DNA from 3 places in the Sporosarcina pasadenensis genome. Region 1 is predicted to be linked to each of the others. Evidence: riboswitches for the same ligand, from Rfam matches in the RefSeq annotation. Region 1 holds a riboswitch; each other region holds the start of a gene.
The links. Region 1 has a riboswitch for preQ1 ahead of queF (preQ(1) synthase). Riboswitches for the same ligand answer to the same signal wherever they lie in the genome.

Region 1 (12,235 bases):
AATGATCGACCGCATTTTGCAAGCCTGTCCCGATGACTTTGATGCCGGCCGACTTCGCACGATCGATCCAATCACCGAGATCACCTTTCACAACAGGGATATGGAAATGTGAACCTTGGGCGGAACGGACTGTCTTAGGATTGTATGGATCTGCAGAACCTTTCCCGAGGATGACAGCATCCATTCCGGCAGCATCGGCTGTCCGTATCATCGTCCCGATATTTCCTGGATCTTGTACGGCATCGATGAATAAGAGCTTTTTCCAACTGGATGCTTCCTCATCCGTATGTTCCGGCTGACGGCAATGTGCAAATATCCCTTGTGACTGCTCTGTCTCGACCAGCTCTTTTGCAACCGCTTTTGTCACTTGGATCAGCTGAAGATTTTCGGTTTGCCATTCAGTCGGCAGTTCCAGATCCTCCCTGATGATCAAATGGAGGATCGTCCCTTCCCTCTTCATTGCCTCTTCGACGAGATGAAAGCCTTCAACGATGAATTCTTCCGATTTATCGCGGTCTTTCTTTGAGGTTACGAGCTTTTTCCAATGTTTTACGAGCGCATTTTGTGTCGATTCGATTCTTTTCATTTTATGTGCGACATCCTTTTTCTTTTAGTGTAACAAATGTCCGTATAGTTGGCGATCATTGTGTACAAAATGATGTCAGGAGGATGATATGATGAATTTTCAAATTCGTGACGCCATCACCGCTAATATGACGAATAACTCTGCGACTGATATTCGCAGCGTCGTCGAGGATGCATTACAGCGAGGCGAAGAACATTTATTGCCAGGTCTAGGTGTATTTTTTGAAAAGCTGTGGGTTAATGCCGATGAACAAGAAAAAACGAAAATCTCTGGAGAACTTGCCCAAGCATTCTCGGCAAGATAATAGGCAACGTAAAAAGCCACCCATTAGGAGTGGCTTTTTACGTTGGCGTTTATAGCAATGCAGCCAATACAGCTTTCTGCGCATGCAATCGATTTTCCGCCTGCTGGAAGACATAGGAATTCGGTCCGTCAATGACGGAAGTGGCCACCTCTTCCTCCCGGTGAGCCGGTAAGCAATGTAGGAACATATAGTTTTTCTTCGCATGGGAAACGAGCTGATCATTTATTTGGAACCCTTTGAAAGCTTCCAGACGTGCTGCAGCTTCTTCCTCCTGCCCCATACTCGTCCAGACGTCCGTATAGACAACATCCGCACTTTCCACTGCTTCTACTGGATTATACGTTTGCATGACAGATCCGCCTGTCATCTCCGCAATCTTTTTGGCTTTCACAAAAAGATCTTGATTGAATTCGAACCCCTCAGGTGTTGCAACCGCCACGTGCATTCCCATATGTGCCGCCCCGATGACCAGTGAATGGGCAACATTATTTCCGTCGCCGACGTATGCGAGCTTCTTGCCGGCAACCGACCCTTTCACTTCGATCATCGTCAGTAAATCCGCAAGCGCCTGACACGGATGGAAAATGTCCGTCAGCCCATTGATGACAGGAATGGAGGAATGCAACGCCAATTCTTTCACCATTTCATGTGAATTTGCACGAATCATGACCGCGTCCAAGTATCCGGACAATACATTGCCTGTATCATACACGGATTCTCCGCGTCCGATCTGAAGATCTTTTGCGTTCATGAACATCGCATGGCCACCAAGCTGAATCATCCCGACTTCAAAGGATATTCTTGTACGCGTAGAATGCTTCTCGAAAATCATGCCGAGTGTTTTCCCTTGCAGTATGGGGGGAAGTTTCCCTGCTTTTGTATCTTTCTTCATTATTAAAGCGGTTTGCAATAAATAATCGATCTCTTCACTCGTATAGTCTAATAACGTCAAAAGATTACGGCCTTTTAGCTGACCTTCAATTTTTTTGGTCGTTTTAATTGATGATAAATGCATTTTCACCAAAATGATCATCTCCATCCCGAATGGTTTTTGTATAAATTATTATATGCGTGCATATTTATAAAGTCAAATGAATTATTATAAATTCACAAGAAACATTTTTAATAGTCAAAAGTCTTATTTAACCAAGCTTTTAAACGTTTCATTGTAGAATGGCTCAATATGCATTTATACATACTAAAATGCATAAAAAAAGATCGCACCTTTAGGCACGATCTTTCCTTTGCTTATTCAAATATGATTTTATCGACTGTGTCGCGATCAAGCTTCTTAATCACTTCTACGATCAATTTCACTGCGTTTTCGTAATCATCCCGATGCAACATCGCGGCATGTGAATGGATATAGCGAGTTGCGATGCATATGGCAAGTGACGGTACGCCGTTCCCACTTACGTGAATTGAACCTGCGTCTGTCCCACCGCCCGGAATCGCTTCGAATTGATATGGAATGCCATATTCTTCCGCCGTATCGACGACAAGGTCGCGCAATCCTTTATGAGATACCATCGATGCATCATAGAGCAGGATCTGAGGCCCATCGCCCATTTTGCTTGTCGATTCCTTCGATGTTACACCTGGCGTATCACCTGCGACACCTACGTCTACAGCAAACCCGATGTCCGGTTTCACTTTCGCGGCAGCCGTTTTTGCTCCGCGTAAACCGATTTCCTCTTGGACAGCCCCTACACCGAATACAATGTTTGGATGTTTTTCATCTTTCAATGCTTTCATGACGTCGATTGCGATTGCGCATCCGATACGGTTATCCCATGCTTTCGCAAGCAAGTATTTGTCATTGTTCATGACCGTGAATTCGAAATACGGAACAATCATATCGCCAGGCAGAACGCCCCACTCCATCGCTTCCTCCTTCGAAGTTGCACCGATATCAATGAACATGTCTTTAATGTCCACTGGCTTTTTCCGCGCTTCTGCGGAGAGGATATGCGGAGGCTTCGAACCGATGATGCCCGTCACAGTTTCCCCTTTGCGCGTAACAATTGTCACACGTTGAGCAAGCATGACTTGGGACCACCATCCGCCAACCGGTTGGAAGGATATGAAACCTTTGTCGTCAATTTTTGTCACCATAAAGCCGACTTCATCCAAATGGCCCGCCACCATCACTTTCGGTCCATTTGCATCGCCGCTTTTCTTGGCAATCAAAGATCCGAGTCCATCGTATTCAATTTCATCAGCAAATGGCTCGATATATTTCTTCATGACTTCGCGAGGTTCACGTTCATTGCCGGGAATTCCCTTCGCGTCCGTCAACTCTTTTAACATGATTAACGTATCATCCGGTTTCGACATTTATTTCGCCCTCCTAAATAAAAAACTACAAATTCAGTATAGATGAAAAATGGCAACATTGGAAGTGCTTTCACAATTAGAGCATTTCTTTTCGAAGCTGAGCTGCACTCTTCGGAGAGAGCATTCCCGGAGCGATGTCAAACACGGTTTTTGCTCCTGTGTCCCCTTTTTCATTTAACCTATATGCCGCCCGCGCATAGGCGACCAGGACGCTCGATGTGAATTCGGGATTGCTGTCCAAAGTCAATGAGAATTCCACCACTTGATTGTTCGCATCTCCGGTTTTACCACTACGGATGACAAAACCGCCGTGCGGCATCGCGCTATGTTCTTCCTTCAATTGCTGTTCAGTAATGAAATGGACTGTCGTATCATAATCTGCAAAATAATCGGGCATTGTAACGATGGAACGTTCCACTTCGGCTTCGACTGCGCCTTCTTCAAGTACAACAAAACATTCACGCGTATGCTTATCACGTGTTGTCAGCTCCGGCTGTGATCCGTTGCGCACCTTTTCGACAGCGGATTCTACAGGAATCGTATATTGAACCGCTCCTTTTACACCCTCTATTCTCCTCACTGCATCTGAATGCCCTTGGCTTAATCCTTTTCCCCAGAACGTATACGTCGCGCCCTCGGGCAGAATTGATTCCCCATATAGTCGATTGATGGAAAATAGGCCCGGGTCCCAACCGACGGATATGATCGCCGTTTTTCCGTTCGGTCTAGCCGATTCGTCAACGGCTTCAAAATACTCAGGAATCTTAGCATGCGTATCAAAGCTATCGACTATATTGAACAGTTTCGAAACTGCGGGTCCTTGTTCAGGAAGGTCATCTTTCGAACCTCCGCATAATATCATTACATCAATATCATCCACATAGTTTTCAATTTCATTCAAGCGCAATACCGGCACTTCACTTTTTACTTTCAAATCGTTCGGCTCTCTTCGGGTAAAGACTCCTGCAAGCACCATATCATCATTTTGAGCGATCGCGGACTCCACCCCTTTGCCCAAATTTCCGTATCCAACTATTCCAATTCTGATTTTCGAAACCATCATGACCAACCCTCTCTGTAAAAGTATTCTCTCATTTTATCGTTCCGCTAATCATTTTGCTAATTTTTCTTTTTGTTCACAAGCTGTCCTTTTGCCTATTCCTACATACATGGTAAAGTAGAATATGATTCAACTTAATTGAAATGAGGATTCCACATGCGTGCTTTCGTTTATATAATCGTCTTTTTTTCCTTCTTTGATTTATTTTCACAACTGCCTATCATGAGTCCTTTTGCCCTATCTTTAGGTGCATCTTCCTTCATGACAGGATTGGCTGTCGGTATGTATTCATTTTCTAACACAATTGGGAACGTTATTTCCGGATTCATGACGGACCGTAGAGGCCCATTCGTCATTTTACTTGTCGGCCTGTTTGCTTCAGGTATTTCCCTCCTTTTCTATGCGTTCGCTTCGGGTCCTGTTTCCCTACTTGGAATCCGCTTCGTCCATGGTTTCATGGAAGGGCTAATCGTCCCTGCTGCATTTACATTCCTCGCCAACCGCGCCGAGGAATCAAAGAGGGGCCGTAGTGTAGCCATTTCAGGTGCCTTTGTTGGGATGGCAGCAATCATCGGACCTGCCTACAGCGGAATTGTCGCTTCAAAGACGGGAGCCCCTTTCATTATGACTACGAACGGCATCATCATGTTCATCCTGGCAATTGCTGCCTTCTTCATATTGCGCTCAGTTTCATTCGTGAAAAGGGAAAAGATAGAAGGAGCGAAGCATTTCAGGATTCGCTATTTGTTCAAGCACCCTGGCATGATCCGTGCATTTGCAGGCGCCTTTTTCCTTATGTTTTCCCAAGGCGTACTCGCATTAGTCCTTCCGTTAAAGGTCGAGGCTCTTGGATTTGACACGAAATCGACAGGGTTGCTTCTCAGCACGTTCGGCATCGTCGCTATCTTAATTTTCCTATTGCCCATCAACCGGATTTTCGATAAAGTGCGGCCGATGATTACGTTGGCTTTCGGTATTTCGATGATGGGGATGAGTATGTTGTTTTTAAGTCAAGTTACAGAGATGCAGCTCTTGTATTTGGCAATGGCATTGTACGGAATAGGTTTTGCATTTCTATTCCCTTCCATCAACTCCTTGCTCATCGACTCATCCTCCCCGGAGTTCCGCGGGAAGGCTTACGGCTATTTCTATGCCTTCTTTTCCATCGGGGTCGTCGCAGGCTCCAGTCTTATCGGCTATTTGGACCTGACATTTAAAGGCGGGTTCATGCTGACAGGTATCGTTCTATTGAGCGTCGCTGCTTATACGATCATGGGAATGAGAAGAAGTCTACTATTGACAGAAGAACCATGATAGTTTAAAGTCTTAAACGAAATGAATAACCCTGTTCGGGAGAGGTTCATAGCGACCCTCTATAAAAAACTATGGATGACGGATTTACGCCATGTCCATTTATGAGACATGGCTTTTCTTTTTCCTGTTCTCTATGGCCCCTCCCTTACAACAATTATTATGGGAGGTTTTTTTAATTGGCTGGAAGAGATGAAAATACGTTAACGGATTTAACATTGCTTGGAAATCAAAATACAAAATACAATTATGAATACGACCCAACCATTTTGGAAGCAGTCGATAATTTGCACACAGAACGGGATTTCTTCGTCAAATTCAACTGTCCCGAATTCACATCCCTTTGTCCGATGACAGGACAGCCGGATTTCGCAACGATGTATATCAGTTTCATCCCGGATAAGAAATTAGTGGAAAGCAAATCATTGAAATTATATTTGTTCAGCTTCCGAAATCACGGTGATTTTCATGAGGACTGCGTCAACATCATCATGAATGATTTGATAAAGCTGATCGATCCCCGCTATATCGAAGTATGGGGCAAATTCACTCCGCGCGGCGGACTTTCCATCGACCCTTATTGCAATTACGGGAAGCCTGGAACAAAATACGAGAAAATGGCGGAACATCGTTTGTTGAACCACGACATGTATCCCGAAAAGATCGATAACCGTTGAGGAGGAAACAACTGAGATGCGCTATTATTTAAGCGGCATTTTTGTCGGGTTGTTAATTTTATCGAATATCATAGCAGTCAAGCTGATGAGTATCGGTGACTGGATTGTCATTCCGGCAGCCGCCATCATCTATGTATGCACGTATCCAATTTTGGACGTTTTGACCGAAGCCTATGGAAAGGAAGCTGCGAGGAAGACGGTCCAGACTGGGTTCATCGCGCAGCTTTTCTCGATCGGCTTCATTTGGATCGCCATCCATTTGCCTGCAGCCCCTTTTTATGAGCATCAGGAAGCATTTGAAACGATTTTCACAGCCGGCTTCCGTGTGACGATTGCAAGCTTGGCAGCGTATCTCATTAGCCAGAACTTGGATGTCACCATTTTCGATAAGCTGAAAAGAAAACACGGCAATCAAAAGTTGTGGGTCCGGAATAACGTGTCTACGATGGCTAGTCAACTCGTCGATACGACGATTTTCATTACAATTGCTTTTGCAGGCACGATGCCTGTCGGCGCTTTATTGGCCATGATTGCAAGCCAATACGTTTTTAAATTCATTATCGCCGTTTTGGATACGCCAGTCGTATATTTGCTAGTCGCTATATGCAGGAAGAAGGAACCTGAAATTACGAGCCAAGCGATTTCATTGCAAAACTGATATCAAAAAAGCCGGTTCATGATCGAAGCGAACATCGAACCGGCTTTTCCTATTGAGCTCAACTAGTTTGGGCGGAAAATGATTTGATTTCTTCCATAAATGCTTCTCCGTACCTTTCCAACTTCGCTGCCCCAACACCGTTCACTTCCAAAAACGCCTCTTCTGTAATAGGCATTTTAGCTGCCATGTCACGCAACGTCTTATCCGAGAAGACGACGAATGGCGGAACGCCCGCCTCTTGGGCAAGCTTCATTCGAAGAGCCCTCAGCTGGTTGAATAAAGGATCGTCTTTTGCAATCTGCTTCGTTTCGACGGTCCCTTTCCTGTACACTTTTATTTTTCCCGTCAATACGTCCTTGCCTTGTTCAGTGACATATATGATCGGAAACTGACCGTTTTCCACCCCAAGGTAGTTTTCGGAAATGATAAACTCGATGAAATCGGAAACGTCTTTCGTATTCCGTTCTTTCATCAGACCGTACGTCGTCAATTTCTCGAACCCGAACTCCAATACTTTTTTATTTCTAGAGCCTGTGAGGACTTGGGCAATCATTGTCTTACCAAAGCGCTGACCCATGCGGATGACACAGGACAGAACCTTCTGCACATCAACCGTAACTTCAAAACTTTCACGAGTATCTGTACAGTTTGCGCAACGGCCGCATTCTTGTACATCCTTCTCTCCGAAATAAGAAATGATGAATTTCTGTAGGCATGACTCTGTATGGCAGTAGTCGATCATCGACTGCAGCTTCTCAAGCTCTGCTGGAATCCGATGCTGATCTTGCGATTGGTCAATGAGGAATCGTTGTGTAATGACGTCCTGTGAGGAAAATAACAGGGTACATTCACTGTCTAACCCATCCCTACCCGCACGGCCTGCTTCCTGATAATAGCTTTCCATATTTTTCGGCATTTGGTAATGAATGACGTATCTAATATTACTTTTATCGATGCCCATCCCGAATGCATTCGTCGCCACCATGACAGTTGCCTCATCCATGAGGAACCGGTCCTGCTCCCCTTGCCGAACAACATCCGAAAGTCCCGCATGGTATTTCGCGGCAGCAACTCCACTTCGTTCAAGCGTTGCATGAATCTGGTCGACCGCTTTTCGTGTGGCGGCGTAAATAATTCCCGCTTCCCCTTCATTTTTTTTAACATAATCTTTGACGAACTTGTCCCTATCCTGTCCTTTAATGACTGAAAAGGTGAGATTGCTCCTCTCAAAGCCCGTCATTACTGTATGGTCGCTTTCAATATGCAATTGGTCGCATATATCATCCCGGACGGCAGGTGTTGCGGTTGCTGTCAATGCCAATACGACCGGTTTCCTATCAAATGAAGATATGACTTTATTCAACATCCGGTAACTCGGTCTAAAATCATGTCCCCATTGAGAAATACAGTGCGCCTCATCAATCGCGATCATCGGGATATCCATTTTGCTTATTTGCTGAATGAAGGAAGGGGATTCGAAGCGTTCCGGGGCTACGTAGAGCAGGCGGTACATTCCCTCCATTGCATTTTCAACCGTTCCGAAGTATTCCTCTGTCGACAAAGTGCTATTGATGTATGCTGCCGGTATGCCAATTTGATGTAGAGCATCCACTTGGTCCTTCATCAAGGAAATCAACGGAGATACGACTAAGACCGTTCCTTCCATAACCAATGCAGGAACTTGATAGCAAATGGATTTTCCGCCACCAGTCGGCATGACGCAGAGCGTATCTTTTCCGTCAAGCACATTTCGTATGGCTTGTTCCTGACCTGTACGGAATGAAGGAAAGCCAAAATAGGAAGATAATACGGAAGTTATTTTTTCGATCGGAATCACCTCTTTATAATCAATCAAAGAAAAAAGCACCTCGTTTCGGCGCTTTTCCCATCTTTCTTACTCCAGTAGCATCCGTTCTTCATCGCGGCTATGTATATCATTGACAACTAATAGTGTAAAAACCGTCGGATGAGATATTCCGTTTTACGAAATTCAATGACCAATTCTGTCTTGCTGGCAATGCCGGTCCAGACCTGACATGCCACTCATCCTTTTAAAATGATGCTTTCTTATAGAATAGCAGACATTTGGACAAGTCACCAATTGAAATACATTTACATATATCGTAACTGGATTTCCGCTTCAGGCGGACGCTTTCCGTGGGCGTCGACTCAGCCTCCTCACTGTGCTTCGCTTCGTTGCGGGGTCTTCAGCTGACGCTTTTCCCACTGGAGTCGCCGCCTTCCGCTACAATCCGGAAAGTCATAACATAGATAAAAAGAAAAATAAGCCCTACTCACCTCACAAGGGAGTACGACTTCAAAAAACACATAACTATTTATGCCAAAATGTATGCCACTACTTTTGAAAAGTCTGTCATACCAACGTTTGTATAGATAGTACGGAGACGAGAGGATTTGAACCCCCGCGGCGCGTGAACGCCCTAGCTGATTTCGAGTCAGCCCCCTTCAGCCTCTTGGGTACGTCTCCATTTTAGACAATTTAAATTATACTCGCCTAAAACGGAGATGTAAAGTTCATCATTGAGAAAATTACATTGTTCCCCCTCGGTCGTTTACACCTTTGCGATTCGGACATTGCTGATCATCGCCAAGCCAAGAAAGACCATGAAGATGACGAAAAACGGAGGGCCGATGTAAGGGCTCAAGAAATAAGACAGTGTTAACAATACGCCGGCCGCAGTGATCGGTACTCCGTAAAATGATCCATCAAACTCCTTGACGTTATAACGTGCAAGACGGATTGCCCCTGCGGCGATATAAAAAATAGTCGCGGCTATACCGACCCATAGCATGGAAGATAAATCGGTCATATAAATTAGAAGTGCCGGAGCTACTCCGAATGACACAATGTCGCTTAGCGAATCCAATTCCTTTCCAAACAGCGACTCGGATTGAAAGTGTCGTGCGACCAAACCGTCGAATCGGTCGAATAGGGCGGCAAGGAAAATGAAGACTAGACTCATATGACCAAGATCCCTTGCAATGAGAATAATTGCGATGATTCCGAAACTTAAGTTTGTAATTGTGATTGCATTCGCCAATTGGCCCTTTATTTTCGTATAATCTAAGTATCTGGATAAAAACATGACAATCCCTCCAGTTTTATATTCTTTCCAACTAGGTAACTATTTCAAAGCAAAGGAGACTGAAATAATGAAAAAGATGTTATTCAACCGTTTTGTCGAACTGAACGGGCATCCCGTATCTGCTGCCATATTAAAAACGATTGCAAGCTCACGTCTAAGCCGTAAGCTCATCAAACCGTTCTCAAGGACATATCGTATTAACGAGGGGGAAGCCGAATTCCCGATTGAACATTATGATAGCCTTCAATCTTATTTTACGCGCAATCTGAAAAAGGGTTCACGGCCAATCGACATGCGCGCCAATACGCTGATTTCCCCGGTCGATGGCGTCGTCACAGATTTCGGGACAATTGATATGAATCAGACGTTAATAATCAAGGACCATCTTTATAGTATAAAGCAGATATTGGGAGAAGAAAAGAGAGCAATTCCATTTAAAGGTGGATTCTTTTATGTTTTCTATCTCTCACCAAGCCATTATCACCATTTTCACTACCCCTATGACGGCGAGTTATTTTCCAGATACGCGCTCGGGACTACTTCTTTTCCGGTTAACGATCTTGGCTTGCGTTTGGGCAAACAGCCTTTTGCCACAAACTACCGGATCATTTCCGAACTTTCGACAGCCCATGGCCGGATGACGATGATCAAAGTAGGTGCATTGAATGTCAACAGCATTCATATAATGGACTCCTCCACAGTTTGCAAGAAAGGTGAAGAGTTCGGCTACTTCTCGTTTGGGTCGACTGTCATTTTGTTTATGGAGAATGACGGTTCATTCCGTCCGACGGTTCCGGTGGGTTCCGAAGTGAAGTTGGGACAATCCGTTGGAGAATGGGTGCTGCCCCAATAATTAAGCCTTCGTTGCTATTCTATGTACTAAATATTAATTCAAAACCTTTGATATTTTCAGTTGAATTTAATTAAAATTATACTATATCAATTATTTATCGATAATGATTATAATTAACTGTAGATTTCACAAAATCTATATGCTATATTGAATTAGAAGATAGTAGACTATTAATTCAAGGAGGCATTATCAATGACAATCAATGATAATCATTCTCAAAAGAAACTGACAACAGCTGCTGGGGCACCGGTAGTGGACAACCAAAACTCAATGACTGCAGGTCCTAGAGGGCCAGTCCTTTTACAGGACGTATGGTTAATTGAAAAACTTGCGCATTTCGACCGGGAAGTGATTCCTGAACGCCGCATGCATGCTAAAGGATCAGGTGCTTATGGAACTTTCACAGTGACGAATGATATTACACAATATACGAGAGCGAAAATTTTTTCCGAAGTCGGCAAAAAAACAGAAATGTTCGCTCGCTTTTCGACTGTAGCCGGAGAACGTGGCGCAGCAGACGCCGAACGCGATATTCGCGGTTTCGCGCTGAAATTTTACACGGAAGAAGGCAACTGGGATCTTGTCGGTAATAACACTCCTGTATTCTTCTTCAGAGATCCACTTCAATTCCCTGACTTGAATCATGCCGTCAAAAGAGACCCGCGCACAAATATGAGAAGCGCGACTAACAATTGGGATTTTTGGACCTCCCTGCCTGAAGCACTGCACCAAATTACAATTGTTATGAGTGAACGGGGAATTCCAAAGACATATCGTCATATGCATGGCTTCGGAAGCCATACGTATAGCATGATCAATGCGAATAATGAACGTGTTTGGGTCAAGTTCCATTTCCGCTCTCAACAAGGGATTGAGAATTTGACGGACGAGCAGGCAACTGAATTGATCGGCTCTGACCGGGAAACACATCAACGTGATCTATTGGAAAGCATCGACAATGGCAACTTCCCGAAATGGAAGATGTACATTCAAGTAATGACGGAGGAACAGGCACTTAATATGCCTTATAACCCGTTCGATTTGACGAAGGTTTGGTATAAGGCCGACTTCCCTCTCATTGAAGTCGGAGAGTTCGAATTAAACCGCAATCCGGAAAACTACTTCGCAGAAGTGGAACAAGCGGCTTTCACACCAGCAGCGATTGTGCCCGGCATCGGTTTCTCCCCTGATAAAATGTTGCAAGCGAGACTGTTTTCTTACGGTGATGCCCAGCGCTACCGTCTCGGGGTCAATCACCATCAAATTCCGGTCAATGCACCAAAATGCCCGTTTCATAGTTTCCACCGGGATGGTGCGATGCGGGTCGACGGCAACTATGGCA
Region 2 (6,575 bases), on a different contig from region 1:
CGGGAAGGACTTCGTGACCGAGCGGCTTCAAGGGATTTGGCGAACGGCGTCGGAATACCTGTAAGAGGTTATGAGGATAAGAAAGTGTATGTATGGATTGAGGCGGTGACGGGCTATTATTCCGCGAGCCAGGAATGGGCTGCTTTGAACCGTGTCGATTTCGAGGAGTATTGGAATGAAGATACGATTTCCTATTACGTGCACGGCAAAGACAATATCCCTTTCCATACGATCATTTGGCCCGCCATCCTTAAGGGGATCGGCAAGGAAGACGCATTGCCGACTCATGTCATTTCCAATGAATATTTGACATTGGAAAAGCGAAAATTGTCGACGAGCCAAAACTGGGCGGTTTGGGTGCCGGATATTTTGGAACGCTATCATCCGGATTCAGTGCGTTATTTTTTAACGGCGAACGCTCCGGAAAGCAGGGACGCCGATTTCTCATGGCGCGAGTTCATTTATAGCCATAACTCAGAGCTGTTAGGCGCTTACGGGAATTTCGTTAACCGGACGTTGAAGTTTGTCGAGAAATCGTATGATGGGGTTGTGCCGGATGCCGAGGTTAATGGGGATATTAAAAAGACTGTTGTGGACCTTTACCGTATTGTCGGCGACAAAATCGAAAACGGCCATTCCAAAGAAGCAATCGAAACGATTTTTGATTTTATCCGCCGGGCTAATAAATACTTTGATGACGAAAAGCCTTGGATTCAGATTAGAGAGGATGAAGCAGCGTGTGGGCGGACAATGGCGACGTGTGTCTACGTCATTGCAAATTTGGCGCAGCTCCTCTCCCCTTTCCTGCCGTTTTCGAGTGAGGACGTGGGGAGGATGTTAGGAGTGAGGAAATTTGAATGGAGAGAAGTTCAATTTAGCGGTAGAGCTTTGGTTGACGTCAAACCGCTGTTCGAACGGATTGATGTCGGGCAGATTGACGTGGAATTGGAACGGTTGAAGGAGCAATCTGTTAAGGTGAAATAAATTATGGCCTTCTCTTGTGAGAGGGCTTTTTCTTTTGAAAGTGGAGGGAAATTGTAGTGAGTCGGTGATAAATTTATTTCCACTTGTACACTAGGGAAAATTACCTTCCAACAGCGGGAAAACACCCAATAAATGGTCGAACGGTGATAAAGTCGTGTTGAGCGGTGATAAACTCACTCTAAGCGGTGATAAACCCCTACCGAGCGGTGATAACAATGGTGTGAGCGGTGGTAAACTCTCCTCTTCCAAATAAATGGTGCAATCTCTCCCTTCATTTGAGACAATAAACAAACAAAAGAAAAGGATGGGAGGGGGAATGACTATGAAAGAACGTTATTTCTGGGTGGCAATCGGTCTTATTTCAATTAGTTGGCTTGCGAATTCATTGTACGCCTACTCAAAACAGTTGAAAGAACCTATTTTTCTCGATCATTATATTGAAGCGGTAATTGGCCATCATAGCAATGTCACTTTTTATTACTTGGCAAATAAAAATGATCAATCCTACATCAATTACATAGTACTAGGGGATGTCGAAGGACTGCCGCAGCGTGACTTTATCTATCCTGAGGCCAGCCCTCACGCAGTGGACACTTATAAACATCAAGAGCTCAGAAGTATAACAGTAGAATTAAGACAATTAAATGATTCAGACGAGGATCGTTCTTTCAATGAGATGCAAGTATACTATTCAGACGGTAAGGCATCTACCGTATCCATCGGCGAAGTCATCATCCACCCTTCAGAATCTATTGCTTCGGACGATCCGATTCCACTCAAGCTATCATCAGGCGGGGGAAGTAATGATGGCAAGAGTTCACACACATTTTGGGCAACCGAACCGCTTTCCATCCAAAAGATTTCAATCCCATTCCGCAACGCCTTAGGAGACGAGCTCCGTCTATCCATTACAGGTAGTCATATTCAAAAAGATAAAACATTGGATGGCATTGAGCTTCCCATCCATTTAGCTGAAGCGGAACATGTCACGGTGGCAATGCAATTGGATCAAACCGCTGCCTCAATCCCCTCTTCTTTCCCTATCCATCTATCGGGAACGACAGCGGCAGGCGAGCCATTCACGAGCAACGGTGGTTACAATTGGCAGCACCCTTATTTAAAACAAGCGGATGTCAACAGGATTATACAGGAAAAGACGGGGAGGAATTCGGGTGAATAAAGCATTGCGGCAAATCTTCTGGGGGTATGTATTCATCTTTTTCCGACTCCATGTCGGCATCGATCTATTAGCAGATCCAATCGGCTATATCCTAATTTTTTCAGGATGTTCCAAAATTGTTGAGGCGTATCCAGTAGCGAAAAAAGCGAAGTTTGTCGCATTGGTCGGCGCTTTCGTTTCATTGCCTTCCGTCTTCGTGAATCTTTCGGAGATACCTCTTACATTTGGCTGGTCGACTTACTCCGGTTTTCTATTAGTCCTCAAAATGGTTATGGGTTATTACTTGTTCATTGTGTTAAAAGATGTGGTGAAAGCTTTTGGGGACCGAGCGTTGCAAAAAAGAACGGAAAACACGTTCAAATTTTACGTAGCGATCCATCTTTTCGCCTTGGCAATACAATCCTTTTTCATGAATGTACATGGAGGCGGATGGGTCGCTCTTGCATTAATTTCATTAATCGGCGTGCTCGTGATGGACATTCTGTTTTTATTGCTCGTCGGAGCCACACGGCGAGTCAGCCCCGAACAACTACGGGTGAATACGCTCATTTGAGCCTTATTTGCGGCATAGATTAGGAACTATAGGGGGTTATCATTTGTTCAAAAACGAATCAAACCAAGTTCGTGCAGGATGGCTAATTTTTTTGGCGTTCGTTGCGATGTTCATCGCCCAGCAAATTTTCGCCTTGCCCGGCGCAGTCTTGTTGGCATTCATTGATTTCCCGTTTCAAGACGGAAATTACGATATGGATATTATGGCCGCATTCGACAGGCATCCATGGATTTTCCTTTTGACGCAAGGCGGCGGGACAGTTGGCGGAATGCTCGCGACGGTTTTGTTATGGCGTTTTGTGAATAAAGGGACATTGAAAGAGCTTGGATTCAGGGGTCCGTTGAAAGATTTAGGTTTCGGCCTCCTGCTTGGAGCGGTGTCAATTGCAATCATTTTCTTTATTCTATTGGCTACCGGAAATATAACGTTACTTAATTCACTCACTAAACCCGAGTTTTCTCTGTTCTCAATATCATTTCTCGTCATGTTCATCTTTGTCGGCTTTTCTGAGGAGATTTTTTTCCGAGGGTATGTCATGTCGACGATGGAAAGTCGCGGAAATCCGAAGTGGCTTATTTATGTCGTATCAGCTGTCGTGTTCAGTTTGGCGCACGGCATGAATCCGAACGTCAGCGTGTTAGGACTGATCAACATTGCATTGGTCGGGATTTTATTCGCCTATATGTTTGACGCAACGAAAAGCTTATGGCTGCCGATCGGCTATCACATCACGTGGAATTACTTTCAAGGAAATGTCTTCGGATTTGCGGTGAGCGGAATGACTCCGCATGGAATGTATGCTGTCTCGGCGGAGAACGGGAATGCATGGCTGACGGGCGGAGCGTTCGGGTTGGAAGGCGGCTTACTAGCGACGCTCCTTATTATTCTCGGGTATTTCGCGACGAGGATGTATGTGAAGATGAAGGCGGAGTAAGACGATTATGCGCGTTTGCAGCAATTTATGCGTAATTGGAGAAGTTTTTGCGTACTTTTATTGATTTATGAGCTGATTTAGCGTTTTATGCGCTTTTGCGGCGGTTTATGCGGAAGTGGGATGTTTTATGCGTAAATACGGCAATTTATGCGGAATTTGATAGGTTTATGCGTTTGTAAGGCTGCCTATTGAACGGCAGCCTTTCCTGTTCTACCACTTAGCGTCAAAACGAGGATTCCGCCTAAGAGAAGCGCGATTCCTGCCCATGAAATCACATCCAACCTTTCTCCGACGACGAGCACGCTTAAAATCGCAGCAGTCAGCGGTTCGGCGAGCGAGAGTGTCACCGCGGATGACGAGGGGATATGCCGTAAGCCGGTGGAAAATAGGACGTATGCCACACTCGTCGTCGCGATGCCGAGATAGATCATTGTCGAGATGCCAGGAACAGTAAGCAGCCCTTCCGTTTCGAAGATGAATAGAAATGGCATTAGCATAATTGCGCTCACTGAGAAAATGACAGCGACGGATGGGATCGCCTCCGCTTTCTCCAACACCTCTTTGCTGAAAAACGTATAAAAGGCAAATAATAGTCCGGCACATAAAGATAACAAGACGCCGATTGGATTGACGACGAGCCCCTCTTTATTCGAAAACAATAATACGCAGCCGACAATGGCGAGGGATGTTGCAGTTACCCATATTTTTGTCGGGCGCTTCTTTAAGATCAACCATTCAATAATCCCTGAAAACATCGGTGCACTACCGATCGCAACTACGGTTCCGATGGCGATGCCCGTCAACCGGATTGACGTGAAAAAGCAATATTGGAAGATTGCCATCGCCAGCGCCGAAAGAAGCGTCGCTTTCCATGGCCAGTTCCGAAAGTCAATTTTTCGAAGGGCAAGCATGAGTATGAGCAAAGTGAAACCACCGACCGCAAGCCTTGAGGCTCCGACCGCCAATGGGTGCACCGTTTGCGGCATGAATGTTTGCGCGGTGCCCGTCGTTCCCCAAAGCACCGCTCCTAATAAGACAACTATAAATGCAATTCGCTGTGACAAAGAAATCCCCTCCCCCGATATTATGAATATATCATGATATCGAAGAAGGGTGTATGAATTCTCTCAATTATTCGGTTGTTGATTCGATTACATTTTTAAGTTTTGCCAAAAGTCCATTCCAGCCCTCAGACATACGCGGTCGAACGACGTCATGCGATTCACCGAACTCTGTCTGCTTACCTTCTTCCCAGCCAGCATGGATGAACATCAACTCGGTTTGACCATCGATTTCCTTCAATTGAAAATGAACATGCCAATCCTTCCCCCAGTTGAATGACAAACGGTTCGGCGGTTGAACTTGCGTCACTTTACATGGAGATTCTCCCCAGGGGCCCGCTTGCAAGGTGAACTCCTTCCCTTCGACCGGTTCCAGATCGTTCGGCATGAACCAAGCACTGATTCCTTCCGCTGTTGACACATACGGCCAAACCGTTTCAATAGTCGCCCCAATGAGTATCGTTTTCCTAATTTCATTCGCAGACATATGGTATCCTCCTGTACTGTTGCAATGTTTCCTTCAGTTTATCATACAAGCCTTAATTTCACTTGAAATTAATGGCTATTGAACGGCCAATAGCTCTATGCTACACTAATAGGCAGGCTTTTTTGCCGCGTGGTTCGTAACCATCCCACGAAAAAAAACTAAGGAGAAATGAATATGAAAGTAAAAACGATGGCAACGAGCGGAATCATCGCTGCGTTGTATGTTGCTGTGACGTTTTTGATTGCCCCGTTCGGGTTCACAAACATTCAGTTTCGCTTGTCAGAGATGTTCAATCATCTCGTTGTGTTCAATAAAAAATATATCGTCGGCGTCGTATTAGGTGTTTTTGTCGCCAATCTGCTTTTTTCGGAGTTAGGTCCGATTGATCTCGTATTTGGAGTTGGACAATCCATCCTCGCTTTATCAATTACAATCCTATCCGCAAAATTCATCAAAGGGATATACCGACGGATGTTTTTCAATACACTTGTATTTACGTTCACGATGTTCATTATTGCATGGGAATTGAACATTGTAATGGAGTGGCCTTTCTTACTGACTTGGCTATTCGTCGCTGTTGGCGAATTCGTCGTCATGGCAATCGGCATTCCTGTTATGGCTGCATTGGATAAACGACTTAATTTCAGCAAACTCATATAGGATTAAAAAACAGAGAGTGGCATTAAAAGCGCCGCTCTCTGTTTTCTTTTACTCATACATAAGTGTTGCCGTACTGTGTTTTTAATAGCCAAGAGTGAAAAAAGTATTCCCCGACAGCGAGAATAGCTCCTGCCAAAAATGCTTCTCCCATAGCTTCCGAATATCCAAGCAAATTCAAGCCACCCCATAAAACGATAAACGATAACGCCAAGTCTCCAATCGTCGCGGTCATATTGCCCACTCTTGGGAGGATCATCAAATCTCCCAGATAGGAAATTAACAGTAAAGCGATACCTAAAATAGTCGAGTGCCAAAAAGAAACGCCATTAAAAACCGTTAACACAATCCATAGAACCGGAAAAATCAATATTGCTTTAATCAGAAGCGACCTTCCGTGGTTCACGTTTGTTTCCTCATTCATCATAATTGCCTCCATTCTCTTCTTTTAACATTGCCCAAGTACGATCAAAATATGAGGAGGCTCATCGATGCATTATAATGTATAAATAACGGAAGGAGGTTTTTTTGATGTATATGACGATTGAAGAAACAGCAGAATATTTAGGTATGCCTGCCGAGCAAGTCCGAAAGTATGTATGGGAAGGACGCATCCGCGCCGTCCATGACGGCGAACAGTTTTTCATCAACCAAAATCAATTTAGTAATTATTTCACACAACTCGAAACGTTGAAAAGGCAGATTGAGGACTACTTGAA
Region 3 (12,235 bases), on a different contig from region 1:
AATGGCGCGGAGGCGCTTGAGAAGCTGGAGGAGCAGCTTCCCGACTTAGCGGTTGTCGATGTCATGATGCCCGGTATGGACGGATTTGAATTGACGAAGAGGCTGCGGGCCGAAGCGGATATCCCCGTTCTATTGCTGACGGCAAAAGGGGAGATGGAGGATAAGGAGAAAGGCTTTTTGGCGGGCTCCGATGATTATGTCGTCAAGCCGTTTGAGCCAAGGGAGCTTCTGTTCAGGATCAATGCCATTTTACGCAGATATGACAAAGCTTTGGATGTGTTCATACAGGCAGGGCCATTGAAGATCAACAGGCAAAGCTATGAAGTGTCCATCGGAAAAAAGGTGTTGCTGCTGCCATTGAAGGAATTTGAGCTGTTATCTGTGCTCGCCTCCAAGCCGAATCAGGTGTTTGAACGTGATTTCCTTATTGAACGCGTATGGGGCTTCGATTATGAAGGGGATGAGCAAACGCTGAACGTCCATATCAAACGGCTGCGAGATAAGCTTGATGGGCTGCCGGAGGGCATTTGCATAACGACAGTCCGCGGAGTTGGCTATAAGCTTGAGGTGTCGGATACATGAGATCCCTCTATGGTAAATTCCTTTCCTTCACAACGGGCATAATGATGACGAGTGCTGTCATTGCATTTCTCGTCGTAAATACATATTACCACCAGCAATTGAAAGGGCAGAATGACGCAAAAAACATGAATATCGCACTCGCGATGGCGGACTATATCGAGACGGAAGAGCCTGCCGATTTGGAGAGCTATTTAAGGACGCAGGCCGCCTTGGGCTACAAGTTATTCATTGTGAATGATAACCGGGATGCACACATGTATGGGGTGCCATTCCGTAAAGAGAATTTGAGAATCGCATCTGTCGACCAGGTGCTGGACGGTCAATTGTACCACGGTATGCGTGATTTGAAGACCGAGACGTTCATGACAGGTTTCTTTTCGGATGAACTTGCGAACACGGTAGGTGTCCCGTTTACATACAATGGGAAAACATATGCACTATTCATGAGACCGGATATTAAAATGCTGTTCACGGAAGTCCATTTTCTATTGGGTGGCATGGTCGTCGTCATGGCGATTGTCAGTTTACTGTCAATGTTGATTGTGGCGAAGAAATTGATTGAACCGATCACGAAGTTGACCGCGGCGGCGAAAAGAGTAGGTGAAGAGAAGTTCACCGGAACCCTTGATATAAACCGTAGAGATGAAATTGGCCAGCTGGCGCAGAGCTTTCAGCGGATGACCGAGAAACTCGGTGAAAATGACCGGATGCGCAAGGAGTTCATCAGTGATGTTTCACATGACTTCCAATCCCCTTTGCTCAATATTAAAGGATATGCCAATTTGTTGATGGACAGTGAGCTGCCTGAACAGGAGCGGAAAAACTATGCGAAAGTTATTCAGTCCGAGACGGAACGGCTGTCTTCATTGACGAAGCAGTTATTGCTATTGACGTCCCTTGATCAGTTGGAGTCTCCCTTGAAGCCGATCAATTTTCGCTTGGATGAGCAACTCAAAGAAGTTATCCGCAAACAAAGATGGCTTCTGGAGGAGAAACAGATGTCACTTGTCATGGAGTTGGACGAAGTCTCGATAACAGGAGACCCTTCCTTTCTTGAAAAAGTATGGGAGAACCTACTCTCCAATGCGCTGAAGTATACGGAGATGGGCGGCGAGATCGATATTCGTCTGTCAGGCGGAATTGATGACGTGAAAATTGCAGTCCGGGATAACGGGGCAGGGATTGCTACAGAGCATTTGAGCAGGTTGTTCGACCGGTTTTACCGGGTCGATCATTCCAGGACGCACGAAGTCGAAGGGACGGGGCTCGGGCTTTCCATCGTGGACCAAGTCGTGAAGCTTCATGGAGGTAGGGTGGAAATTGCTAGTGTAGAAGGGGAAGGCACTACATTTACAGTCATACTTCCTAAATTGTAATCTCTTGTTCATGTTCCGTTCATGTTAGCCATTTACTATGAGAGTATAACATGAATAATTAGGAGGAAATGACATGCAAGAGAAATGGAGTTTACGGCTAATTCGTATTTCAGCGATATTCGGGATGATCGGAGCGTTTTTAGGGTCCCATATGGCGGGGGCGGGATCATATGCTTTTCGCCCGATCCATGCTCACATCCTCGTCGTCGGTTGGTTATCGGTTTTCGCTTGGGGAGTCTTCTACAAAATTTATAAAGTCCGCGCGAAAAAGTTGGTTGCCGCACATAGTTGGACGGCAATCATCGGATCAATAGGTTTAACTGCAGGTATGTGGTTCCAATTTATGAAACCATTCGGTGTGAATGAAACGTTCTCGCTCATCTTCTATATCGTCGGTGGCAGTGTTCTGCTCATTAGCTTTGCGCTATTTATTTTGGTGACATTTTTAATAGAGAAAGAGGGAAGACGGTAGTGCAAAAAGGAAAATTAAGAGGTAGACGTCTTTGGTGGTTCTCCATAGGGATTTGGCTGATAATCACAATTTTGTCTTCCGTATTTGCACCGGGCAGTAACGAAAATGTCATAGCCAATAAAGACTTCGGCTTGCCATCTGACTCTCCTTCCATCGTAGCGGGATATGAGTTGGAAAAGCATTTTCCGAATGACGGAGGCATTCTGCTCTTTGGAGTATTCCATAAGGATGGCGAGCTGTCAGATGAAGAAATTCTCAGTTTCGCGCTAGCAATTGAATCTATGAAGGAGGACAAAGCGTTTGATGAAGTGGATGTCATCCCTTTATCCAAATTACAAGCAGAGCAGCGCGCGTCATTTCTTTCGGAAAATAAAAAGACGTTTTTCATTCCGTTAACATTACCAGAAACCCTTGAAGGAAAAGATCTGAACAAATTAGTTCAATCCATTAAAGAATCTGTGGGCGGTAAAATTGACGATGCAATTGAACTGTCTTGGACGGGGCCGGCCGGAATTGCATCAGACGCGGTGGAGCTGTTTAGCCAAGCAGATATTGTCTTGTTGCTGTCAACGGTAGGGCTGATTCTAGTTTTGCTTTTAATCATTTACCGTTCGCCTCTATTGACGTTGATTCCTTTAGTAGGCGCGGGAATCGTTTACGCAGTTGTCGACCGGTTGATCGGCTTTACAACTGCACAAGGGTGGTTCGGCGTTGATAGCCAGGCGCTGTCGATTATGACGATTCTTTTGTTTGCGGTCGTTACGGATTATTCATTGCTTATTTTCTCTCGTTATCGAGAAGAATTAAAAATGCATGAGGATGCAAATGTAGCGATGAGGGAAACAATGCGCCACGTAAAAGAACCGATTTTCTTTAGCGGCAGCACAATCTTGTTGGGTGTTGCGACATTGTTTTTTGCCCTTTATGAGCCGTACCGTAATTTCGCACCAGTATTTGCAATTGCGGCAGGTGCAATGCTTATTGCGGGCTTGACGTTATTGCCTGCATTGTTTGCGGTAATTGGCAGAAAGGCATTCTGGCCGTTAATTCCGAAGTACGGTGAGGAGACAGTCGAAAAGAAAACGATCTGGGGAAAAGTGGCGGCTGTCGTTACGAAAAGGCCGTGGCAATTCATGGTTCCAATCCTATTGCTGCTTGCGTTAGGTGCTTGGAATATGACCAATATGAAAGAGTCATATGATTTAATCGCGTCATTTCCGGAAGACCTTTCATCCAGAGAAGGTTATGAGCGATTAGGAGAGGACTTCTCGAAGGGTAGCTTGGCACCGGGGACATTGCTATTTGTCACTGAAAGTGAGTTTGGCATGGAAGAAATGAGAACAGTGATTGAACGAATTGAAGAATATCCTTCCATAGCCAGTGTGACGACACAAGGCAATCCTATAAGTGAAGATGGGAAAGCAGCAAAATTCTCCATAACATTTGAAGGTAATCCTTATGATGAGGAAGCCTTTGATGCGGTGTTAAAGCTCCGGGAAGACAGCGAGAAGATCTTGAAGTATGCGAACCTGTCAGACACGTCTATGTATATTTCCGGTGAGACGGCGGTCAATGCCGATGTACGGGATATTAATGATCGGGATACGTGGATTGTTATAATCTTAATGACCGTTTTGATAACGATAATGCTAGGCTTACAAACGAGGTCCATTGTTGCGCCGCTTTACATGATCGGGAGCATTTTGCTTTCATTTGCGGCAACACTAGGGTTATCCTACTACTTATTTGAAGTGTTTTTGAATTTAGAAGGAATTAACTACCGCATTCCGCTCTATGCATTTGTCTTCCTTGTTGCATTGGGCGTCGATTATTCCATTATGCTCATTGCAAGGATACGAGAAGAGTTGAAGGCAATGCCTTTTGACGAAGCGGTGCGAAAAGGAGTAGAGCGTACCGGGGGAGTCATCAGTTCTGCAGGGCTGATCTTAGCTGCGACATTCTTAGTGCTTGCGACAATGCCGATTTATGAATTGAAGCTATTCGGGTTCATTATGGCGTTAGGAATCTTGATTGACACGTTCATCGTCCGGCCACTATTGATCCCTGCAGTTCTAGTGTTGCTTGGCAAATGGAGCTTTTGGCCGAAAAAGATTAGATAAATAAAAAGGGACTGTCCAGAAATCGGAGATAATCCAATTTCTGTAACAGTCCCTTTTCGTTTCCCAGCGTCTATGCGTAGCCCTTCAATCTCTCATTTATACACTTACGAGTTCTTTTTCAGGCAATAGTTCGATATCGCCTTTTTCATCTGTTGAACTGCCCAGCAAATCGCAAGGACGTCCGACTTGGTCAATCACGCCATCTTTGATCTTCACGATTCGATCCGCAAGGACGTGAGCATCGTTTTGGTTATGTGTAACGAAGATTGCGGTTATGTTCGCTTTCTTTAAAATCCGGCGAAGGTCTTCACGTATTTTAACTAGGAGTTCGGTGTCTAGATTACTGAAAGGTTCATCCAAAAGAATGAGCTCAGGTTGTGGTGCAATTGCACGTGCAAGTGCTACACGTTGTTGCTGACCACCGCTTAGCTGATGCGGGTACCGTTTTTCATAACCTTCAAGCTCAACGAGTTCCAATACTTCCTTCACACGTTTCAACTTATCATTACGGCTCATTTTAGGGAGTCCGAATAATACGTTATCTTTAACGCTCATATGCGGGAAAAGCGCATAATCTTGAAATACCATACCAATGCCGCGCTTTTCGGGTTGGACGAATGTGTGGGTGTTAAATATTGTTTTGTCGGCTAACGTAAATGAACCGCCTTTCGGCATCTCAAGTCCGGCAATCAGTCGAAGAATCGTGCTTTTCCCACTTCCACTTCGCCCAAGTATAGAGATGATTTCACCTTTGTTTACCGTAAGTGTGAAGTCTTCGACTGCATTGGCAGGTGAATTCGAATAAGAGAAGCTCATATTTTGAATATCGATAAACATATTATTCCGACCCCTCTCTAAGCAGTTTGTTAAAAACGAATATTGCTATTGCACTTACACCGACTATGAGTAAGGAAGCTTGTGATGCTTCCATGATTTTTTCATCACTTGCATATTGGAACGCCTTTGTTGCGAGTGTATCATAGTTGAACGGTCGCAAAATGAGCGTCAATGGGATTTCTTTCAGTATGTCGACAAAGGTAAGGATGAACCCGCTAATAATTGCGCCTTTCATCATCGGAATATCAATTTTGAAAAATGTTCGCATACTGTTTGCACCTAGCATACGCGAGGCATCACGAAAGTCTGTACCGATTTTCGTGTATCCCGATTCTATCGAATTGTACCCGATTGCGAAAAACCGTATGATGTATGCACTAATTAGCATAACTAAACTAACACTTAAGACGAGAGCGGAATCCAATCCTAAAAATTGATATACAGGTGCTAGTTGCCGGTCAATGGCAATAAAAGTCGTGACGACTGCCACAGCGATGACCGCACCTGGTATGGAATAGCCAAGAATCGTTAATTTCGGGACCACTTTTGCAAACTTGTGCTTCGTAATTCGGCTAAAATTCCCAATGATGAGGGAGAACAAAATGATAAGAATTGCAGCTGTTCCTGCAACAATGATTGAATTTTTCGTGTATGTCAGCACTTCCTCCATCGGAACTTTTCCGAATGTGAGAACAACCCAGTCCAATAACTGAAGAACTGGAATTAGAAAGGCGATCGTAAAAATAACTAGCGTATACGCTGTTGCCAATGCTGCCTTTTTTCCAGTCAGTTTGACGAGCGGTAGCGGTCTAAGTTTTGTCGATGAAAAGCTGTATTTCTTCCCGCCGCGGAGAACCCACTCGATTACAAGGATGAAAATGACGATACCCATTAGGCAAGCCGCAAGCTTTATGGACGAATCTAAGTCTCCTAGGCCGAACCACGTCTGGAAGATTGCAGTGCTGAACGTTTGAATGCCAAAATACTTAACTACTCCATAGTCATTTAACACTTCTAATATGACTAGGCTTGCCCCGCCAATGACTGATACACGTGAGATGGGGATTACAACCTTCAGGAAGATTTCCATAGGGCCTTTCCCAAGTGTCCGTGCACTTTCAACGAGAGAGGCAGCTTGATTCGACAAGAAAATTCTCGTAATCATATAAACATATGGATATAAGAAAATCGTATAAATGAAAATGGCACCCGGGACATTCATAATATCGAAATAAGATTGATTCACCGTTACATCAAAATGATTTCGAAGCGTCTTTTGAATGATGCCCGTGTAATTAAGGATGCCATGGTACGTATATGCACCGATGAATGGCGGTATCGATAAAGGTAAGATGAGTGACCATTTCATGAAATTACGAAGTGGAAAGTCATATTGTGCAATAAGCCAAGCAAGGCTTAGACCTATTGCAATGGTGAATATTGCCGTAAAGAATACAAGTGTGAGCGAAGACTTAATATAGTTTACAAGCATGAATTCGCGAATATGCCCCCAATTTTCGCTTGCCGGTGTAAAAACGCCTGTAACAATTGATAAATTAGGAACAAACAGTAAAGTAATAATGAGTATCGCACCGATTGTCCAACCATTCACGTTTACAATTCGCCTATTCATGACCAAACCCATCCTTTGCCTTTTCCGCAATAAACCCCTACCGCAAAAGCAGCAGGGGACAAACTATTATTTCCAACCCACTTCGTTAAAAATCATGATCGCTTTTGCGTTATTTTCTCCTAGAACTGTGAGTGGAATTTCCTGTTCCTTGAACTCACCCCAAGATTTTAAGAGTTCCGCTGGTTCTACGTCTTGGTTTACAGGATATTCGTAGTTTGCTTCTGCAAATGTAAATTGTGCTTCTTCACCAGTTAGGAATTCGAGAAGTTTCAACGCATTGTCCGCGTTTTTCGAACCTTTGACAACCCCAGCGCCGCTAATGTTGACGTGTGTTCCTGTCGTTTCCTGGTTCGGGAAGAAAATACCTAGCTGTTCTGCTACTTTGACTTCTTCCGGGTCTTGAGAGTTCATCATTTGTCCTAAGTAATAAGTGTTCATGATTGCAATGTCACCAATGCCTGCAGCAATGGCCTTCGCTTGGTCACGGTCCCCGCCTTCCGGACTGCGTGCCATATTGTTCACAATGCCTTGTGCCCATTCTTTCGCTTTTTCTTCACCGTCGATTTCGATGAAAGAAGCTAATAGAGACTGGTTATAGACACTTTCGGATGAACGGACGAGAAAACGTCCTTTCCATGCATCGTCAGTGAGCGCTTCATAAGTAGATAATTCTTCGGGCTTCACTTTATCTTTATTATATACGAGAATACGCGCGCGTTTCGTCAAACCTACCCACATATCATCAGAATCACGGAATTTTTCTGGCACTTGTTTCGACAAAATGTCACTTGACACCGGTTGAAGCAATCCTTGCTCTTTGGCACGGTACAGTCTGCCAACATCTGCTGTTAAGAAAAGATCTGCTTTCGTAGCAGTTCCTTCACGTTTGATCCGCTCGATCAACTCATCGGCTTCACCTTTAATTACATTCACCTTGATGCCTGTTTCGTCCTCAAACTTTTTGTACAGCTCATTATCAACGTCATAATGTCTGCTCGTATACAAATTCACTTCGGATTTTTCGTTTTTCTTTTGCTTCTCGTTATCTCCTGCGCCGCTGCTTTGATTCGCACTATTCCCACATGCCGCTAGAACGAGTAGCAAAGAGGCAAGCAGGAGCATTAAAATTTTCTTCATATATTATTTCCTCTCCCAACTTATGTTTATGATTGATAACGATTCTCAATCTCATTCTTAATATAAAGTGTGGGAGCATAAGAGTCAACAAATAATATATGAAATATAATAAAAAGGTCGATTCACAAAAATGAAAATCGACCTTTTTATTTATCCTAATACTTTGCGGTAATGCTCTAAACGCCTCTCTTATTGCCCCACACAAGGGCATGCAATTGTGGCAACACCTTCGCGTCGTTCATGACCGGGGAAGCGACAGCCAAATCAATAAGCCATTCAAACCGTTTCAATAAGTTGGATACGAGATAGGTGTCATCTGTTGTTATCGTATCTTCGTTACCCACTTGTAAATAGAAAGGGACTGACGGGTAACGGAGATGGACTTCTTCCGCAAATTTAAAATCTGTTTCATCAAAAACAACGATTTTCAGACTTGCGTTTGCACCTGTCAGTTTCTCCATGAAATGATCGAGTTTGTTGAAATCGGTTATCATTTTTGAACTCGGTGGTTTTGGAGAAAGTGTGATGTCGTCGATGTTCAACAACCAATCTTGCCAAAACGTAGCTTGCGTTTCGACGGCAACTTTCCAACCTTCTGCATGACAAAGATCGACCAGTTCTCCGATCCCTTTATGCAAGGCGGGATTTCCACCTGAAATCGTCACATGCGAAAAGGACTGCCCACCGATTGCCTTCAGTTCATCAATAATGTCTTGCGGGCGCTTCGAAACGCTTTTGCCTGTTCCGTCCCATGTAAAACTGGAATCGCACCATGCACAAGAATAATCGCAACCTGCTGTCCGGACAAACATCGTCTTTTGTCCGATGACCATTCCTTCACCTTGAATTGTAGGACCAAACACTTCCATTACAGGAATTTTCATAATAATTCCTCCCGTGACGGGCGATAAACAACATAGCTAGTTGGCGTTTCCCGAACAATCACTTGGAGGCAAGCAGGCCGATTGTCTTTTGTACGGAGAACGTCCTGAATGGACTTCCAAATTTGTTCGGCCAATCGTTCAGTCGTCGGAAAGGTATGTTGGAATTCAGGGTGCTCATTCAATACGGAATGATCATATTTTTTATGAACAAGATCTTTCAGTTGCTTAAAATCTATTAAAAAACCGAGCGGATCTAGTTCGTTTCCTCCGATGGTGACATTAATAAAATAAGTATGCCCATGCATCACTTGGCATTTTCCAGCTTCTTCATGGGGAATGAAATGAGCAGCCGAAAAATGCATGTCTTTATTTAATTCGAATCGATAGTCATGTTGAACTTGTGGATAATATTGCTGCATCATTTACCTGCACCTGCATTCTTCCGGGCTTGATATGCCGCAAGCCCTTCATTGCGCAGCGCACACGCAGGGCATTCTCCGCATCCTGTACTTGGAACGCCGTTGTAGCAAGTGAGTGTTTTCTCCTGCACAAAATCAAGTGCGCCCAGTTCATCGGCCAGCTCCCACACTTCGGACTTATCAAGCCACATTAACGGCGTATGGATGACAAAGTTTCCATCCATGGCTAAATTCAACGTCACATTTAATGATTTAATAAAATTGTCGCGGCAATCAGGATAACCGCTAAAATCCGTTTCACTCACACCGGTGATCAAGTGCCGTGCGCCAATCGCATCCGCGTAAACCGCCGCGAAAGATAGAAACAGGTGATTTCGTCCAGGTACGAACGTTGACGGCAATTCGCCATCCACTTCCGTCACTTCGATGTCATCCCGTGTGAGCGCATTGGCTGATAGCTGATTGATCAAATTCATGTCCAGCACTTTGAACGATACACCAAGTTCTTCTGCAATGTTTCGAGCGCATTCAATTTCATCCGAATGCCGTTGTCCGTAGTCGAACGTGACCGTTGCGACTTCCCGAAAGTTTTTCAATGCCCAAAACAGGCATGTCGTACTGTCTTGACCGCCACTAAAGACGACCACCGCTTTTACATTTTTCATTGTACATATCTCCTTAGTTTTTTAGAGAGGGAGTTTGCGAACCTCTTTTTGGAACCTTGTTCATAATACCATAGGTGGGCCGGGGAGGGGGTTGGGACCAATCGGATACAAACAGAAATAGGCTGATGTAAGTCCGGTTTAATACCGTCTTCACATCAGCCAAATTCTTCTTTACTGAAACACCAAATTTAGTTTTCCATTTTCCAATGCTAGGCTCGCATCGAACTTGTTTCCGTTATTCGCGGTAAATCCTTTGATCGTATTCGTTTTTCCTTTCGTGCATAGGAGTTTAACTTGTGCGGGTGTAAGCTTCTTCTTCAGGAACATGCCTGGAAAAGTCTGTTTACATCCATTTTTATAATTGCTGCAACCATAAAACTCTTTGCGGGCTAAAATCATGCCTGTCTTACACACTGGGCATGGGGCAACTTCTGTTGCTTGATAAGAGCCGCGCGATTTCGATTGCCGCGGCGGAACTTTCGTCGCATCGATTGGCTTAGCCTCCAGCTGCTTCGGCACGTCGTCCAATAGCTTCGCAATGAACTTTGAAACATTATCGAGGAAATGCTGTCCGCTTCCTTCGCCATTGCCGATTTTCTGCAAATATGTTTCCCACTTCGCTGTCATGGAAGGACTGGCAAGCAGATTCCCTTCAATCGCCTGGCAAAGCACACGGCCTTTCTCAGTAATCGACACAATGTTTTTAGACACGGTTATATACCCATGCTTTTTAATCGTTTCGATAATGCCGCTTCGGGTCGCTTCCGTCCCAAGTCCCTCAATTTCTTTCAAAATATCCGTTTCCTCTTTGTCCTCGACAAGCTTCCCGCATGTTTTCATCATCGCAATGAGTTGACCTTCCGTGTAAGGTTTCGGAGGCTGTGTTTTGCCTTCCTTGATGCCAATATCGGATTGGACGGTCTCTTGCATACGAAGTGGCGGCAAAGCGGGGTCGTCCTTTTCATCCTTTGATCGTTGGAATAAAGCCTTCCACCCTAAATCCCTTTCTGTCTTGCCCGTAGTGAAAAACGGAAGGCCGTTCACATCCGTCGTCACTTTCGTCTCCGTATATAAATAATCTGTATGGAACATGGAGAGCGTCGTGCGGACGACTTCTTCGTATAGATTCCGCTCGAGCGGCGACATTCTGCCAAGAACTGCTTGTGTCGGCACTTTCTTCGTCGGAATGATGGCGTAGTGCTCCTGCACCTTCGAACTGTCGACATACCGTTTCTTTGGAGAAAACGAAGCGACAGGGAAGGGATGACCGATCAGCTGTTGGTAATCGCCGACTTGGTCCTTCAAGTACGCAAATTCATTCGGCGTAATATGACGCGCGTCCGTTCGTGGATAGGTGACAAGCTTCTTCTCATACAAGCCTTGCATCGTCTTCAGCACGTTCGCCGGGCTCATCTTCCAACGCCGGTTGGCTGTCGCCTGCAACGTTGACAGTGAATGCAGCTGAGGTGGCGGCGTTCGCTTATCGGTATGGGTGACAGAGGTGATCACGCCAGGCGAATTCGGTTGGATTCCATGTTTCGCAAGAAGTTCCTGAATGATCTCCCGTTTCGGCTCCTTCGCTTTCGCCTTTCCTTTGTAAGTACCGTGTTCCGCTTTAAACGTCGCTTCCACTTCGAAAAACGGTTCCGATATGAAGGTTTCAATCTCACGCTGCCGTTGATAGATCAAGTAGACCGTGGGAGACTGCACACGTCCAATCGGAAACACTTCCTGGACCCCTTTCGCTTTCAATAAAAGTGTATACAAGCGGGAGGCGTTCATACCGACGAGCCAGTCGCTGATCTGCCGGGCTTTCGCCTCTTCATAGAGCTGCAAATCCTTGCGGTTATCGCGCAAATTCGCAAACCCCTTCCGCACTTCATCGACTTCAAGTGAATTGATCCAAAGTCGCTTGATCGTCTGATTCCGGGCACCGGTTTGATAATAAATGCTATAGAAGATATTCGAGCCTTCCCGGTCGACGTCGCATGCATTAATGACCGTATCCGTCCCGCGAATGAGCTTCTTCACGATCTGAAACTGCTTGAACTTACCCTTCGCCACTTGAAACTCGTATCGATCAGGCAAGATTGGAAGACTTCCGAGCGAC

Region 2: it holds a riboswitch for preQ1, as region 1 does, so the genes downstream of both, AB1K89_RS13530 (QueT transporter family protein) here and queF (preQ(1) synthase) in region 1, are expected to answer to the same signal.
Region 3: it holds a riboswitch for preQ1, as region 1 does, so the genes downstream of both, queC (7-cyano-7-deazaguanine synthase QueC) here and queF (preQ(1) synthase) in region 1, are expected to answer to the same signal.

The regions. Positions count from the first base shown of each region.
Region 1 is NZ_JBFEGM010000004.1:115,675-127,909, forward strand. Features, by position in the region: gene AB1K89_RS07480 (TrmH family RNA methyltransferase) at 1-586, opposite strand, end outside; gene sspI (small acid-soluble spore protein SspI) at 678-890, shown strand; gene argF (ornithine carbamoyltransferase) at 940-1,905, opposite strand; gene AB1K89_RS07495 (M42 family metallopeptidase) at 2,139-3,227, opposite strand; gene AB1K89_RS07500 (diaminopimelate dehydrogenase) at 3,304-4,287, opposite strand; gene AB1K89_RS07505 (MFS transporter) at 4,444-5,601, shown strand; PreQ1 riboswitch class I at 5,637-5,680, shown strand; gene queF (preQ(1) synthase) at 5,778-6,275, shown strand; gene AB1K89_RS07515 (queuosine precursor transporter) at 6,292-6,933, shown strand; gene recQ (DNA helicase RecQ) at 6,992-8,788, opposite strand; tRNA gene AB1K89_RS07525 (tRNA-Ser) at 9,334-9,421, opposite strand; gene pssA (CDP-diacylglycerol--serine O-phosphatidyltransferase) at 9,507-10,040, opposite strand; gene asd (archaetidylserine decarboxylase) at 10,108-10,893, shown strand; gene AB1K89_RS07540 (catalase) at 11,086-12,235, shown strand, end outside.
Region 2 is NZ_JBFEGM010000009.1:136,393-142,967, forward strand. Features, by position in the region: gene metG (methionine--tRNA ligase) at 1-984, shown strand, start outside; gene AB1K89_RS13505 (hypothetical protein) at 1,307-2,164, shown strand; gene AB1K89_RS13510 (hypothetical protein) at 2,157-2,717, shown strand; gene AB1K89_RS13515 (CPBP family intramembrane glutamic endopeptidase) at 2,761-3,651, shown strand; gene AB1K89_RS13520 (DMT family transporter) at 3,837-4,715, opposite strand; gene AB1K89_RS13525 (SRPBCC family protein) at 4,783-5,199, opposite strand; PreQ1 riboswitch class I at 5,323-5,367, shown strand; gene AB1K89_RS13530 (QueT transporter family protein) at 5,374-5,859, shown strand; gene AB1K89_RS13535 (DUF2512 family protein) at 5,912-6,280, opposite strand; gene AB1K89_RS13540 (excisionase family DNA-binding protein) at 6,388-6,575, shown strand, end outside.
Region 3 is NZ_JBFEGM010000013.1:62,773-75,007, reverse strand. Features, by position in the region: gene AB1K89_RS15730 (response regulator transcription factor) at 1-582, shown strand, start outside; gene AB1K89_RS15725 (sensor histidine kinase) at 579-1,958, shown strand; gene AB1K89_RS15720 (hypothetical protein) at 2,032-2,430, shown strand; gene AB1K89_RS15715 (MMPL family transporter) at 2,430-4,550, shown strand; gene AB1K89_RS15710 (ABC transporter ATP-binding protein) at 4,647-5,387, opposite strand; gene AB1K89_RS15705 (ABC transporter permease) at 5,389-7,020, opposite strand; gene AB1K89_RS15700 (Fe(3+) ABC transporter substrate-binding protein) at 7,087-8,157, opposite strand; gene queE (7-carboxy-7-deazaguanine synthase QueE) at 8,334-9,041, opposite strand; gene queD (6-carboxytetrahydropterin synthase QueD) at 9,038-9,463, opposite strand; gene queC (7-cyano-7-deazaguanine synthase QueC) at 9,460-10,125, opposite strand; PreQ1 riboswitch class I at 10,133-10,176, opposite strand; gene AB1K89_RS15680 (type IA DNA topoisomerase) at 10,297-12,235, opposite strand, start outside.